Regions from separate parts of the Thalassospira xiamenensis M-5 genome, predicted to be linked through region 1. Evidence: riboswitches for the same ligand, from Rfam matches in the RefSeq annotation. Region 1 holds a riboswitch; the other holds the start of a gene.
What was found. Region 1 has a riboswitch for cobalamin ahead of TH3_RS18360 (methylmalonyl-CoA mutase family protein). Riboswitches for the same ligand answer to the same signal wherever they lie in the genome.
Positions count from the first base shown of each region.

Region 2: it holds a riboswitch for cobalamin, as region 1 does, so the genes downstream of both, TH3_RS05600 (CbtB domain-containing protein) here and TH3_RS18360 (methylmalonyl-CoA mutase family protein) in region 1, are expected to answer to the same signal.

Region 1 covers NZ_CP004388.1:3,950,857-3,955,039, forward strand. The annotation lists gene phhA (phenylalanine 4-monooxygenase) at 1-684, shown strand, start outside; gene TH3_RS18350 (response regulator) at 811-1,233, opposite strand; cobalamin riboswitch at 1,500-1,666, shown strand; gene TH3_RS18360 (methylmalonyl-CoA mutase family protein) at 1,759-3,822, shown strand; gene scpA (methylmalonyl-CoA mutase) at 3,825-4,183, shown strand, end outside.
Region 2 covers NZ_CP004388.1:1,205,803-1,209,985, reverse strand. The annotation lists gene TH3_RS05620 (heavy metal translocating P-type ATPase) at 1-346, opposite strand, end outside; gene TH3_RS05615 (DUF1636 family protein) at 546-917, shown strand; gene TH3_RS05610 (hypothetical protein) at 918-1,442, opposite strand; gene TH3_RS05605 (CbtA family protein) at 1,516-2,199, opposite strand; gene TH3_RS05600 (CbtB domain-containing protein) at 2,203-2,376, opposite strand; cobalamin riboswitch at 2,409-2,621, opposite strand; gene TH3_RS05595 (ArsR/SmtB family transcription factor) at 2,742-3,206, opposite strand; gene TH3_RS05590 (hypothetical protein) at 3,340-3,603, shown strand; gene TH3_RS05585 (hypothetical protein) at 3,719-3,991, shown strand.

The DNA of each region.
Region 1 (4,183 bases):
TTCGGCCGGGTCAGTGAGAAGCTCCATGCCGCCACTGGCTGGCACCTTGTCGCGGTGCCGGGGCTGGTGCCCGATGATGTGTTTTTCGATCATCTCGCCAACCGGCGTTTTCCGGTGACCGTCTGGCTGCGCAAGCCGGAGGAGATCGACTATCTCGTCGAACCCGACATCTTCCATGACTTCTTTGGTCATGTGCCGATGCTTTATGCCCCGGTCTTTGCCGATTATCTGGCGGCCTATGGTGCCAAGGGCCCCGAAGCCATTGCCAAAGGCGGGCTCAAGAAACTCGCCCGGATGTACTGGTACATGGTCGAGTTCGGCCTGATCATGACCGACCATGGATTGCGCGCCTATGGGGCGGGCATGCTGTCATCGCAAACGGAAACCATCTATTCCGTCACCGATCCAACCCCCAACCGGGTGGCGTTTGACCTCGAACGGGTGATGGCAACCGACTATGCGATTGACGATTTCCAGAAAACCTATTTCGTGCTGACCGACTATCAGCAGCTTTTCGATGCGATGGATGCCGATTTTGCGGCACTCTATGACCGCCTTGCCCAACGTCCGACCATTGATCCGTCGGTCACACTTGCCGGTGATCAGCTTTATCATGTCCACGGGGACGAAAACCACACGATCACCATGCCATCAGGTGATCCGGCGCAGCTTCGCCACGCCTGAGATGGCATTTAAATAGTATGATATGAGGAATACGAAAAATCGGGTCCAACGGCATTTTTTGCCAAAAGACCCGACTTTTTGATTATTCACTGAAAATGAAAAATGCAGGCGATTACCAAAAACAGCTCAGCAATGGCTCATGGATTTATCAAGCGCCCGGTTAAGCTGCTCGATCACCACCATCGGGCTGGCGTCCTTGCTGATAAAGTCCGCCGCGCCAAGGGCATCGGCCTGGGCCCGCGTATCGGCATCATAATGGGCCGAGAAGAACAGAACCGGCACTTCAACCGCGTTCGGATAGCGGCGGCGAATCTCGCAAAAGGCTTCAAACCCGCTCATCCCGGGCATTTCAAGATCCAGAATGATCGCCCGCGGATAAAGACCGTCCAGCTGGTCGATCAGATCGTCGGCACAATCAAACCCTGCCACGTCATAGCCGGCACGGCGCAAAACGGTTTCAAGAGCCGCCTTGGCGCTGGGGCTGTCGTCGGCAAACACCACCAGACCGTCATTCATTGGTCGGGGCGGCACGGCGCTAAGCGCATTCATGGATGGCAATACTCCGAGATTTGGGACAGCGCCAATCTGGCAGACGAAAATGTCAAATTGGTTAAACCCCGCAATTTTTCCCAGAAACCATCACAATCCGGCCAAAGTATAATGGCAGCGGCACGCCATTAATATCCGTTCATCAATCTCGTCCTTGGCAGAAAACAACCATTTTTCAGAAGGATAACGTTACGGAATGCTGATGGATGACCGCGACATTGACCTAAATAGGTATTTCCATGCCTATTTACGTAATTATGGGCGGGTGCTATAAACACCGCCATGTCGCAGATGCGATATGAAACATTCTTTCGGGAATTCGGTGCGGTCCGGCGCATGTCCGCGATCAAGGCCGAAGCTGCCCTCGCAACTGTAAATGCGCCGTTTTTGGCGGCGCATAAGCCAGATACCGAAAGATGGCTCTTGTTTCTGCCGGACCGGGCGGGGTGTACCGGGCGGAGGGAATCCGTTGTAAAATAGATATCGGCCCAGATCCGAAAGATCCGACCGCGACCGGGAGAGAGCATGACAGACCCGTTAAAGCTGGCCTCAGAGTTTCCAGCCGCCGATTATGCAAGCTGGCGTCAACTGGCGGAATCCGGCCTGAAAGGCGCATCCTTTGACAAGAAACTGGTCACAAGGATGCTTGACGGTTTCGCGATGCAGCCGCTTTACACCAACGACGATCAGGACGACGCAACCCGCCTGATCCATCAGGTCCTGTGTGCCGCGGTCGATGCCAAGGACGCCGCCAGCGGCTGGGACATCCGCCAGCTTCATGCCCATCCCGATCCCAAATCGGTCAATGCCGCGATTCTCGATGATCTGGAAAACGGCGCAACGTCGGTCCTGCTACGTCTGGATGCCGCCGCACGCACGGGCGCGGATATCACATCGGGCGATGCTGGCATTGACGGCATTGCCATTCACTGCCTTGCCGATCTCGATGCCACACTTGACGATGTCTATACCAACCTTGCGACCGTTGCACTTGATGCCGGTGCCGCCGCAATCCCGGCCGCCGCCCTTTTGGCCGCGCGCCTTGAAAAGGATGGGCAAAACAGCGCCGACGCGGATGACGATTTTGCAAGCGACGCCGCACCGGCCTTCAACATCGATCCGATTGGCACCTTGGCCGCAACAGGGTGCCTTCCGGTTTCAGTCGATGATGCGATCAAACAGGCCACCGATATTGCCGCTGATCTGATCGACCGTTTCCCGCATGCCACCGCCATCACGGTAAATGGCGCGCCGTTTTACAATGCCGGTGCAACCGATGGGCAGGAACTCGCCTGCCTGCTGGCAGGTGGTGTGACCTACCTTCGCGCGCTGACCGATACCGGTATGGTGATTGATCAGGCGGCAGGCGCGATTGCGTTCAATGTGGCGGTTGGCACCGATTTCTTTGCCGGGATTGCCAAGCTTCGTGCGCTTCGCCTGATGTGGAGCCGGGTTCTTTCGGCATCGGGTGTCGATGATGCCACTATCACGATCAATGCGGTATCGGCCGAAATGTCGCTGTCGAAGGTTGATCCGTGGGTCAATATGCTGCGCACCACCGTCACCAGCCTGAGCGCCGGTCTGGGCGGTGCCGATAGCGTTATCTGCCTGCCCTATGATCATCTGATCGGCCTGTCTGATGGCTTTGCGCGCCGCATTGCGCGCAACACCCAACTGATCCTTCAGGAAGAAAGCAACGTTCATCGTGTGATCGACCCGGCGGGCGGTTCATGGTTCATCGAAAACCTGACCCGCGAACTGGCATCCAATACCTGGGGCCGGTTCCAGTCACTTGAAGCCAAGGGCGGCATTATCAAGGCCCTTGCCGACGGGTCCCTGCAAAAGGAGATTTCGGAAATCTGGCAGGCCCGCGAAAGCCGCGCTGCCACCCGGCGCGATCCGCTGACCGGCGTGTCGGAATTCCCCAACATCACAGAGGCCAAAGTCACCTGCGATGCGCCAGACCTGACGACAATTCGCAAGGAAGCCAAAGCCCGCCAGACCGGGTTTAAGGATGCAATCGGCATCAGCCTTGAGGATCTGATCACGGCGGCCAAATCCGGTGCAACCATCGCACAGATGTATGAAGCCCTTTATGGCAAGGCCGCGGGCACACATATCGATCCGCTGCCAACCCATCGTCTTTCGGAAAGTTTCGAAACCCTGCGGGATCGTGCGGATGGCCACAAGGCATCAACCGGCAAATTTCCGCAAATCTTTCTGGCCAATCTGGGCCCGGTTGCCAAACATACCGCGCGCGCCATGTTTGCCCGAAACTTCTTCGAAGCTGGCGGGATCGAGGCGATTACCAATAACGGCTTTGCCGATGCCAGCGATGCCGCCAAGGCATTTGTTGAAAGTGGTGCCAGGATCGCAGTCATTTGCGGATCGGACCCGCAATATGCCGAAATGGCCGCCGATGCCGCCAAGGCCCTTAAACAGGCCGGGGCGACCCGCATTTACCTTGCCGGGCATCCCGGCGATGCGAGGGCCGATTACGAGGCGGCGGGTATTGATGATTTCATTTTTATCGGGGCGGATGTTCTTGCGATCTGCGAGACGGCCCTTTCACATCTGGGGGTAAAATAACCATGACCCGGATTCCGGACTTTTCCAATCTGCCGCTGTTTGATCGTGCTACTTCCGGCCCGACCAGCCCGGTCAATACAGCGCCCTGGACCACGCCCGAAGGCATCGATGTCAAAGCGGTGTTTGGCGCGGATGATCTGGTGGGACTTGATCATCTCAACACCATGCCGGGCATGCCGCCCTTCCTGCGCGGTCCCTATCCGACCATGTATGTCCAGCAACCCTGGACGATCCGGCAATATGCCGGTTTTTCGACCGCCGAAGAATCCAACGCATTTTATCGCCGAAACCTCGCCGCCGGCCAAAAGGGCCTGTCGATTGCCTTCGACCTTGCCACCCATCGCGGCTATGACAGCGACCA
Region 2 (4,183 bases), 1.8 Mb from region 1:
CATTGCGAAGGCCCAGCGTCACCGTTTCACGCATCATCGACACATCTACACATTGCACGCCATCACGTTTGGTAAGCGCGGTTTCGATTTTCGCCACACAGGACCCGCAATCCATGCCCGATACGGCCCACTGGTGATGCGAAATGCCGTCACGATGACGGGCCAGCACATCATCAACAGTGCCCTGGTCCTCGACACTCAGTTCGGATTGCGCGTGCAAGCCATCGGCGGCGGCAACAAAGCTTTGCCCGGGCACAGCAACGTTGAGCGACGCAATCAGCGATGACTTGCAGCTTTCACAATTTCCAATGGCCGGGAACTGATCCCATTTTACGATGACGGACATTCTGGACCTCGCCAACATTCAAATTTATATTCATGCATTATATTCAAATAACAATTCATATGTTAGCGAGTCAAGAACATTCAAACCATGATTTGAATATTATCACACACAATGCCAGACGCCCCGAAAAAGTTGATGAATTACGCCGGCACTGCGACCATAGTGACCACCCGATTTAAGAACCAAGGCCAACCGCCGCATGCCTCGTATTGTCATTTGCAAAACCTGCCAACCAGCACCTGATGCTGATCCGGACCCAAAGATGGATTTTGTCGATGCGGATGGTTTTGTGCGGCAGTTAGGCACGGCACTTGATCAGGCGGAATTGCCCGAAACGTTTGAAATCACGCAGGTTGACTGCATGGGATCATGCAGCGACCCGACATCGGTTGCACTTCAGGGAACCGGGCGGGCAAGTTATCTTTTTGCCGGATTATCGGCACATCGTGATATTGACGATATCATTGCCACCTGCCGGGAATATCTGAACGCCCCGGATGGATGGATCGAAGACGCACGCGGCTGCGGACGTCTTCGATTTTGCCTTAAGGCCCGTATCCCGGCCCTGTGATTATGGCGCAACCGAAACAGTCATGACCTGACGCAGTGGCTTATCGCCAACGGCAAGCTGGCTATGGTCATTGGCCGTAAGGGTCACGATAACCTCATTATCGCCCGCTGGAAGGTCTGCGATATGAAGCCACGGGCCATACAGGCGGGCGATCTTGGTGCCGTTAACATAGACATGAGCATGCCCCTCGCCCGGGATATGGGGACTGCTGGCATGTTCGGGGGCAAAACGGAAATTCTGCACCAAGAGATGCAGGTTCCAGCCACTGACCGGATCGGGCGCAATGGCAACATCAAGCCTTGGCGCATCAACGGCATCGGGCAGTGAAATGACGGCATCATGGCTGGCATGAGCACCGTTGACATTCATCGTGTCATGCGTATCACCATGGGCACTTTCCCCATGCGCGCGCGGATCGGAATGGTCATGACCATCAAGGATGATGCCATTGCCCGCCGCCACCAGAAAGCCAATCCCGCCGCCAAAAACAAGCCCGATCCCGAAAAGAGCAAGTGAACGTGGCATTTCATTTATCCAGACAAATCAATGAAAGAAAACAGGCGCGGAATATACCGCGCCTGATCAATGTGATTGCGTTTTACGCTTCCCGGTCGGCTTCACGCCGCCAGAAATGCCCGGCAAACAGCCCGGTCAACACCCAGGCCACAGCCCCGATGCCAAAGGCACGCGCAGCAAACAGCGCCCCGAGTTCGGTCGGCACGGGACCGCTGAACTGATCGGGTTCCGGTGCACCGATAACATGGGGCGCCAGAAGCAGAATAACCGCCGCCCCCCACGCCAGCCAGTTCCGGCCAAAGGCGATCAGCCAAACCGCAAGTGCCGCGGTTGCCACCGTCGCAAACCACCAGATTTGCCGTTCATAGACATCGGCCGCAGCAACACCGGGCACCTCTGGCGCCAAGGTGAAGCCCGGTGCGAAATGCACGATGACAAACCCTGCAATGCCCCAGATGATGCCATTGCGCGCCGTCACCACATGACCACGATTTTCGGCAAAGGCCATGGCCGCGATCAGGATCAGTGCATAGCCGGTATAGACCAGCATGGTGAACAGGATGCTTAGCCCGTCACGCAGCGGATCAATCCCGCCGACATCCTGATGCGCGCTAACCGCGTCACCGCCGAAATGCACAAGGGCACCGGTTTCATACAGCTCCGCATGCAGCAAAACGGGCTGCACAAAATACAGCTGTAGCAGGGCCGCAATAAGCCCCGCTGCAGCACCAGCGAACAACGCGCTGGTTACTATGCGTGTGAACATGACTTAGTGGCAGGGAAAGCCGGTCGCGTGGCGCACATCGTGTGCCGCGTCATGAAGCAGGTCCGCCTGAACGTGGCCGGTCACAAAGACAATCGCCATGCCGAAAACGGCACAGGCAAGGATCGGCAGAAGAACGGATTTTTTCGAAACGGCAAATGCCGCGGTCTGCGTGGTCATAGAAATCTCCTTTGCTGTCACACCCGACAGTCGGTTCGGGTCCATGCCTGGCAGGTCTCCTGGCTTGCGGGTCTTCATGCGTCGCCGACCTTCCCTGCTTTCGCAAGTGGTATGATGGCGGGCACTCGTCGCATACAGTCGCGGGGGCGGCTTTGGCTTTGACCGTCAAACAGACGGCTTTCCAAATTCCCTCTTCGTTTCCCAACCCCGAGCAGAGCGGGAAAAACCAAGCCATTCGTTTATGACGGTAATTTTGCGCAAGTGCAATGTGAAAACCACGCAGGCCGGGTGATCATTTGCCGAACATATTCGCCCGATTGTCGATCTGCGACTGGAATGCCCGCAAAGATCAGTGCGGGGGTGGCTTAGTCGTGTGTGACGTGGGCAAAGACATCTCGAACAACACAGGAAATATGTTCGTCATCAATCTGATAGAAGATATGACGCCCGTTGCGCTCGGAGGCCAGAATGCGCTGATCGCGCAACTGACGCAGATGATGGCTGGTAAGCGACTGCGACATGCCCGATGCCTCGGCCAGTTCGCCAACGGTTTGCGGTTTTTCCATGCAGCGCAAAACAAGCTGCAACCGCCCGGCATCCCCCAAAAGCGCAAAGATTTTCGCTGCTGCCTCGATATCGGGCAGCGACAGGTTATGACCGGTGGCGCGCGACGCATCACGCGTTACGGCTTCCCCCTGTTCGGTGGAAAGGCCAAGACGTGCGGCGGTATCGCATTCCTGACAACCGTCACCATCATTATTGGCGCTGACCACGACCGGGCGGGCCGGTGTGACTTCGACTTTACGTGATTTTGCTTTGCTTTGTAACATGCCCCTATTTTCCACGCCCTGCATCGCTTGGCAAGGGGACTTGATGTTTGCGTGCATGGAACTCCGCCACGCAGGGAACGTTACAGGTATGACACATCATCGAAAGTGCCCACCAGAACAAGGAGACACACCGATGCAAGAGCAAACAGCACTCGACATTTTTAATCTGCGCCAGTCCCACGACAGCTGGGAACGGAATGTTGCCGGTTACTGCGCGAAAAACGACATGCAGGTCGGAAATCTGCCCAAAGAGGTAACCGGCCCCTATAACGAGATGAATGAGGCGTGGGAAAAGCTTAAGGCCGAAGGCGATGCCGCAAGCAACGCCACCGCAGAGCAGTTCCACAAGGCGACCGCAAATCTTGAAAAAGCATGGAACGATATGATTGGCAGGTAAATTGCCGGTTTTATGCCCTTTATAGAGAATGCCCCAAAATCGCCTTTTCATTGCAAATCGATGACATGATTACGCGCCAGATTGAAATTGTCTGGAAAAGCAAAAGGAGGCTCCCATGACAGCCCGTCCCCTTCCGGAGCACGCCAAGCTCCATCAGGAATTCAAGGATTGGGAATTCGGCCTTACAGCCCATTGCAAGGAATCCGAAGCCGGGCTTGAACAATTGCCAAGCGAGGTTGTTCAGGCGTGGGATGACATGGATGCCGCCTGGAGCGAGATCAAGGATCATAGCGGTGATATCCCGCAAGAATCCCTGCAGCGTTTTCGTGAAGCCAAACAACGTTTGCAAGGTGCGTGGGACGCGATGATCTCTTCCAAACGGCATTAACGACGCCGCGCTGGAAGCAGCCAGACTTTTTCGTCTCCCTCTCTTCCCTGGCGGGTTTTCCTCCCCTCCCCGCCATTCCTTCTGCAGCCGGGTGTTTCAACCGCCCCGGCTGCATTTTTTTTGTCTGAATTTTGGCCGGGCATCGCCCGCCTGACGATCAAAGCGCGACTACGGATAAAAATCCGGATTGAC